DNA from 3 places in the Pseudarthrobacter sp. C1 genome. Region 2 is predicted to be linked to each of the others. Evidence: riboswitches for the same ligand, from Rfam matches in the RefSeq annotation. Region 2 holds a riboswitch; each other region holds the start of a gene.

Region 1 (2,194 bases), on a different contig from region 2:
TGGCACGGGTGCAAAGCCAGTCGGAACGGATGACCGCTTTGGTGGAGGATCTCCTGCTGCTCGCGCGGCTCGACGAGGGCCAGCCGCTGAAGCTTGCCGAGGTGGACCTGACCCAGCTGGTGGTGGAAGGCGTCAGCGATGAGAAGGTCATGGCGCCAGGGCACACCTGGCGGCTGGAGCTCCCCGACGAGCCGGTGGTGGTGAACGGGGATCCGTCCCAGCTGCGGCAGGTGCTGATGAACCTGCTCTCCAACGCCCGCAAGCACACCCCTCCGGGAACCACGGTGGTAACGGGGGTGGAGAAAACGCCGGAGGGCGCCGCAGTGGTGACCGTAACGGACGACGGCGGCGGCATACCGCCGGAGTTCGTGGACCAGGTCTTCGCCCGGTTTGCCCGCGCAGACGCGGCACGTGCGGGGACCAGCGCGCCCGGCGCGTCCGCCGCTGAAGGAACCAGCGGTTTGGGCTTGTCCATCGTCGAGTCCATTGTTGAGGCCCACGGCGGACGGGTAACGGTGACGTCGCAACCCGGCCGCACGCAGTTCGCCCTGCGGATACCCCTCATGCGGGGAATGGCACAAGGCGGCGCGCCGTCATCGTGACCTCCGTTACCAAAATGTGACTTATGCGCTGAACTCCTGTACCGTCGAATGGGTGCGGTCCCCGTTCGGGCCGCATATCCCGGGTTGACGCCAAGCTCTGCCACTTCCCGGATTCCTCTTGAACAACGGCAGAGGCGGGGGACCCACCGTCCCGGGCACTGACTGCCCTTGGGGTTAAGCCTGCACGTGTTTTTTCCGTGCGGCCGGATGCCCTCATCCGAACCCGACAGCTAACTCCGCAGGTGTGAGAGGCGATCTATTATGTCCAAGTTCCTTGTAAAACCACGCCCGAATTCAGGCACGGATGCACGCTCCACGCGTGCAGCAGGCAAATTCCCCTCCGTCGGCCGGCGCGCCGGGCTGCTGGCAGCATCCTGCGCCCTACTTGTTGGAGTTGGCGCTGCGGGCCAGGCCACCGACACGGGTGCCCGCGTGGCAGCCACCGGGGCGCAGGCTTCGGAGTCCCATTCCAAGCTGAGCATGGAGCAGAGCGAAATCCGGGCCAACCCTGCGCCTGAGCCCGCAGCCGAGCAGATCAACGTTGTCCCGCAGGCAGCCGAACCTGCTCCCGTTGCCGAGCCCGCACCGGCTCCTGCGCCGGAACCCGCTCCGGCCCCGGCACCCGAGCCCGCACCCGTCGTCGCGGTTAATGATCCCGCAGGCGCCCAGGCGTACGCCGCAGGCCAGCTGGCTTCCTATGGCTGGGCTCCGGACCAGATGCAGTGCCTGCAGACCCTCTGGACCAAGGAATCGGACTGGACCACCACGGCCACCAACCCGAGCAGCGGCGCCTACGGCATCGTCCAGTCCCTGCCGGCTGAGAAGATGGCCAGCGCCGGAGCCGACTACCTCACCAACTACCGCACGCAGATTAACTGGGGCCTGAACTACATCCAGGAGCGCTACCAGTCGCCGTGTGGTGCACTGAACTTCCACTTGTCGAACAACTGGTACTAGGCGGGATGCAGTAACCTACTTCTGCTGCTCCCCCGCGTCCCGGCCGGGGATGTACTGGACGGCCCACCGGTTCCCGTCCGGATCCGCGAAGTACACAAAATGGCCCCAGTCCTGCACGTCCACTTCGCTCACGTCCACCCCGTTGCCCTTCAGGTGCTCGTAGGCAGCCTGGATGTCGCTGACCACGAGCTGGAGGTTCGAGCCGGTACCCGGAGGCGCGTCCGTGAGCCCTTCCCCGATGCAGATGGAGCAGGCCGAGCCGGGAGGAGTCAGCTGGACAAAGCGGATGGAGTCCGTGGGCCGCTGATCGAAATCGGCATTGAACCCCACCTTGTTGACGTAGAAATCCTTGGCCCGGTCCACGTCGGACACAGGGACAAACACCAGTTCCAGTTTCCAGTCCATCCGCACAGGCTAGCCCTGCGGCCGGGAACAGGAAAGGCCTGGCTTTAGCCTGCGATGTCCTTAGCCTGCGATGCCGTACAGCCGGTCGCCTGCGTCGCCGAGGCCAGGAACGATGTAGGACTTCTCGTTGAGCCTTTCGTCGATGGAGGCCAGCACGATGGTGACGTTGGCGCCGGAGAGTTCTTCCTCCAGCTTCGCCAGTCCTTCCGGAGCAGCAAGCAGGCAGATGC
Region 2 (2,194 bases):
TGACCTTGGGAGCAGCAGGCTGGGCGACGGGGGCCGGCTCGGCCTCCTGGACCTCGACAGGTGCGGGTTCTTCGATAACCGGGGCCGGCGTGGTGGTGACGGCGGGCTTTTCGAAGGTGATGTTGATCGTGGAGGCCGCGGAGATGGGGGCTTCGACGGCGGATTCAACTTCCAGGGTGGAAGCCGGAGCGGAGTCGCGCTGGACGTTGGAGTCGGCAGCGTTCGCCGCGATGCCGCTGGTCAGTACCAGGCCGGAAGCGGCGGCGATGACAGCGGCCTGGCGGCCTACGCCGCCGGCGTTCTCGCCGACAGCCTTGGCGATGATGGCGATTGAGCTGGTTTTGGTGACCTCGGCGCGATGCCGTGCGGTAGCACGAGTAGTCATCAGTTCTCTCTTTCGTTTTCCTCAGGCCGTTGTGGGCACCAAGGGATGTGGACGCGCCGGCATCTTGGGGGTACGCCGGCACGCCCCGAACGGGGATGTGGTGTTAGCGGAAAGCGTGGTGGAGCAAAGAAATAGTTCTTGGACCCGAGGGTCCAAGAACTATTTGCTGATGGTGAAGAACGAAGAGGTGCCGGTGGCGGCTACGGCGTGGAGCAGCGTGCCCTGGGAGGGGTTGAGCGCGCTGACCATCATGCCGTTGCCGACGTAGATGCCGACGTGCGCTCCGCCGTTCTGCATGACCAGGTCGCCGGGCTGCGGGGTGGAGGTGGGGGTCATGGCAGTCCAGGCGTTGACGCGGGGGATGCTGATGCCGGCCTGGGCGTAAACCCACTGGGTGAAGCCGGAGCAGTCCCATCCGGTGACCGGGCTGGTGCCGCCCCAGACGTAGGGGCTGCCAATGCCCGTGTAGGCGATGGCAGCAATGCCTGAGGTGGAAGCGGAAGAGACAGTCTTGGCCAGCTTGTCCGCTGCAGACTCCGAACTCGACGCTGCGCCCGTTTCCGTGGCGGTGGACTGTGGGCGCACCCGCTCCGGCTTCGGGGCGGCAGTGGTCTTGACCACGGGCCGCTCGAACGACACGGTGGCCGTGGGGGCTGCGGTGACTGCCAGGGCAGCCTGCGCGGAGCCGGACTCGGTGGAAGCGGAAACACCAGCGGTGGTGTCCGCTGCGTTGGCGGGCAGGCCCATGCTGAGGATAAGACCGGAAGCTGCGGCGATAACGGCAGCCTGGCGACCTACTGTCCCGGCATTGGCACTAACAGCCTTGGACATAGTGTCCAAGGGGTTGGTACGAACCGTTTGCGCACGGTGGCGCGCAGAATTATTGCGTGAAGACACGAAGGTAGCCTCTCCCAATGCCTGCGAGGTGAGCTGTCGGATTCGGATGGGAGTCACCCGGCCGCGCTGCTTCCAAGGAAGTTTTGCGACTTAACCCCAAGGTCTTAGCCAAAGCCAAGACCAAAATTGGTTCCCCCGCCCCTGCCAGACGATGAAATGCGAACGGACCTTGAGCGGTGGCAGAGTTAGGCAATCCGCACAAGAGCGTCAACTTCGGAAAAGTTGACGCGAGTTAGACGGTACAGCAGTTTTGAGTGAATGTCACATTCAGGTCACGGCAAGTCACGATCATCTGATAGTTCACCGTCACTTGACTACAGCCAGCCAGTCGGATCGACCACTTCGCCGTTGACCTGCACCTCGAAGTGGAGGTGGCAGCCCGTGGAGGCGCCCGTGGTCCCGCTAAGGGCAATTACGTCCCCGCGCGAGACGGTCTGCCCCTCCCTCACGCTGAAGGAGGAGAGGTGGTTGTACGTGGTTTCCAGGCCGTTGCCGTGGTCCACCACAACGCGGTTTCCGCCGCCGAACTGGTGCCAGCCCACGAAGGTCACGGTACCGGTGGCGGCAGCGAAGACCGACGTACCGCACTGGGCCACATAGTCCTGGCCGCGGTGGAAGTCGCCTGAGCCACCGGTGATCGGGCTGACGCGGTAGCCGAAGGGGGACGCTGTGGTCAGCGTGGCCAGTGGAGCGCCGAGGCTTCCTGCCGAGGCAGCACGTGACACCGAGCCGGCGGACTGGGCACTGAGAAGCTGCTTGAGCTTGCCGTCCGGATCCGCCTGGGTGACCACGGCGGAACGGCTGAAATCGATCTGGGCACCGGCCTCGGCTGAGATCTGCGGCTGCGGCGTGACGGCTGAGGCTGCCATCGGAGTAACACCGGGAGCGTCGGTGGCCATCACGGGGCTGGTG
Region 3 (2,194 bases), on a different contig from region 2:
AGCTGATGGAGTGGACTTCGGTGCTGTAACCGTTCACGCCGCCGCTGACAACCTGGCCGTCGCCGGCGTAAACGCCCACGTGGCCGGCCGTGATCACGAGGTCACCGGGAGCGGGGGAACCCACAACAGTGCCGTACTGGAAGAACTGGGTGGGAGCCAGGTCGCCGACGCTCAGGCCAACGGAACGCAGGGCGTTCTCCACCATCGCGGTGCAGTCCTGGCCGACGCCCACCTGGCTGTAAGCCGAGGCGAGAATTGCTGCTCCGGTGCCCGTGCCGGTGCTGGCAGAGGCGTAGGACAAGTTCATCCCCGTGTTCGCCGGTGCCGTGGCAGCGGCGGTCTGGACGGGTGCCGGGGCGGGTGCGGCGGCCGGAGCTGCCGGGGCGTAGCCTGCACCCGGGATCTGGATCTGGTCGCCGGGGTAGATAACCGCGGAGATTGAAAGCCCGTTGGCTGCCAGGACATCGCCCAGGGCCACGCCGTAGGCGGACGAGATGGCGCCCAGCGTGTCGCCGGTTACCACCGTGTGGACGGTGCCGGCTGCCGCAGCGGGGGCTGCAACTGCTGCGGCGGAGGCCTGGACGTTAGTGGTCTCGGTGGTGTCCGGACCGGTCACGCCGGCGTGCGCCGGGGCGCCGACGCCGAAAGCAATGCCGGATGCGGCTGCCACGGCGAGTGCCGGACGGCCCAGGGTCCTGGCCTGCGACTTGGCCGAAACAGCCAGTCCTTCGAGGACGATGGAGCGGGCCGGAGTTGCGCGGTGACGGGCGGTGGTGGAAATTTTTGACACAGTTGATCGCCTCTCCCATGCCTGCGGGGTGAGCTGTCGGGTTCGGGCTGGAGATACCCGGCCGGGAGCAACTCCGAAAGGAACGGAGGCGCCAGCGACTTAACCCCAAGGCCTCTTGAGAGGCCGTGGAAACTTGGTTCCCCCGTCCCTGCCAGCTGGATAGCGATGGTTCCCGGTTCAGCGGCAGGGCTCGGCAAGCTGAGGGGAATGTCCCGTCTGGGAGGGACACCTTAAGACCATAACCCGCCCCGGCGCCGATTGTCACGTTTGGGTAACATGCGAGGTTCTCCTCTCGGTTTATGCAAACGAACCGACTCTGGGTCGCGGGCACTGCGCGCACGCTCAGGCTTTCACCGTGGAAAGTCGATGGCTTGTCTCTGCTGTATAACGATGCAGGCCCCTCATCCTTGAAGTGAAGGTTGAAGCCGGTAAGCTTCCGAACTATGTCCCGTTCCGTTCTAAATGCCCGGCACCGCCTGCCCGGGACACTGCTGGCCGCCGCCCTCGCCGGCAGCGTCTGGCTGACTCCGGCCGGCGCGGCCGAGGGCGTTCCGCCTGGTGGCTACCCCTCGTGGGAGGACGTGGAGCGGGCCAAGCTGACCGAGGCCGGCACGGAAAAAGAGATCGGTATGATCGCAGGCCTGTTGGACGGGCTGCAGGCGCAGTCGGAGGCCTTGGGCAACGCGGCGGTGGCGTCAGCCGCTGAGTCTGCAGCGGCTGATGCCGCGTTGGCAGCATCCACTGCCCGAGTGGAGTCGCTGGCGGAACAGGCCGGGACCGCCAAAGCCGAACTCATCCGCCACAGGAAGGGCATCGGAGCCCTGGCCGCCCAGTCCTACAAAACGGGCGGTACGAACATGGGGTTCTTCGTGGCCCTTGATGCGATCGGGAACAACAATGTCCACGGGCTCAACGTGGTGCATCTGGTGGGCGGCAAAACGGCGGGCCTTGTGGACAAGGCAGCCGCCGCGGGGAAAGTTACGGCTTCGCTGGCCGATCAGGAGAAAGCCGCCCGGGCCGAGCGTGAACGGCTGTCCGACGAGGCGGCGGAAAAGCTTGCGGCGGCCCGATCGGCCCAGGAAGCCATGGCACGCCAGCTTACGGAAGAACAGCAGCGCAGCCGGGAGCTGACCGAGCAGTTGGCGTCCCTGAAGGGCACGACGGCGGCGGTTGAGGGTGAATTCCGGCGTGGACAGGCGGCTCTGGCCGCTTATGAAGCAGCGCAGGAGGCGAAAAGGGCCGCGGCCGGGGAAGAGGCACGACGACGGGCTGCCGCAGCCGCCGCGGCGGCAAAGGCGCAGCCATCTGCTGCTCCCGCCCCCGTGCGTCCGGCTCCTGCCGATCCGGCACCTGAAAATCCTCCGGCCGGCAACCCTGCGCCGCCGGATCCTGCTCCGCCTGTCC

Evidence for each region. Region 2 has a riboswitch for cyclic di-AMP ahead of U7114_RS02400 (C40 family peptidase). Riboswitches for the same ligand answer to the same signal wherever they lie in the genome.
Region 1: linked by a shared signal. The riboswitch ahead of U7114_RS17520 (hypothetical protein) and the one ahead of U7114_RS02400 (C40 family peptidase) in region 2 are both predicted to bind cyclic di-AMP.
Region 3: linked by a shared signal. The riboswitch ahead of U7114_RS08400 (LysM peptidoglycan-binding domain-containing protein) and the one ahead of U7114_RS02400 (C40 family peptidase) in region 2 are both predicted to bind cyclic di-AMP.

Annotation. Positions count from the first base shown of each region.
Region 1 covers NZ_JAYESK010000013.1:9,612-11,805, reverse strand. The annotation lists gene U7114_RS17525 (HAMP domain-containing sensor histidine kinase) at 1-602, shown strand, start outside; cyclic di-AMP (ydaO/yuaA leader) riboswitch at 698-858, shown strand; gene U7114_RS17520 (hypothetical protein) at 864-1,559, shown strand; gene U7114_RS17515 (glyoxalase superfamily protein) at 1,575-1,964, opposite strand; gene upp (uracil phosphoribosyltransferase) at 2,025-2,194, opposite strand, start outside.
Region 2 covers NZ_JAYESK010000001.1:547,870-550,063, forward strand. The annotation lists gene U7114_RS02395 (NlpC/P60 family protein) at 1-385, opposite strand, end outside; gene U7114_RS02400 (C40 family peptidase) at 545-1,216, opposite strand; cyclic di-AMP (ydaO/yuaA leader) riboswitch at 1,287-1,484, opposite strand; gene U7114_RS02405 (M23 family metallopeptidase) at 1,597-2,194, opposite strand, start outside.
Region 3 covers NZ_JAYESK010000004.1:164,433-166,626, forward strand. The annotation lists gene U7114_RS08400 (LysM peptidoglycan-binding domain-containing protein) at 1-790, opposite strand, end outside; cyclic di-AMP (ydaO/yuaA leader) riboswitch at 794-994, opposite strand; gene U7114_RS08405 (lytic transglycosylase domain-containing protein) at 1,234-2,194, shown strand, end outside.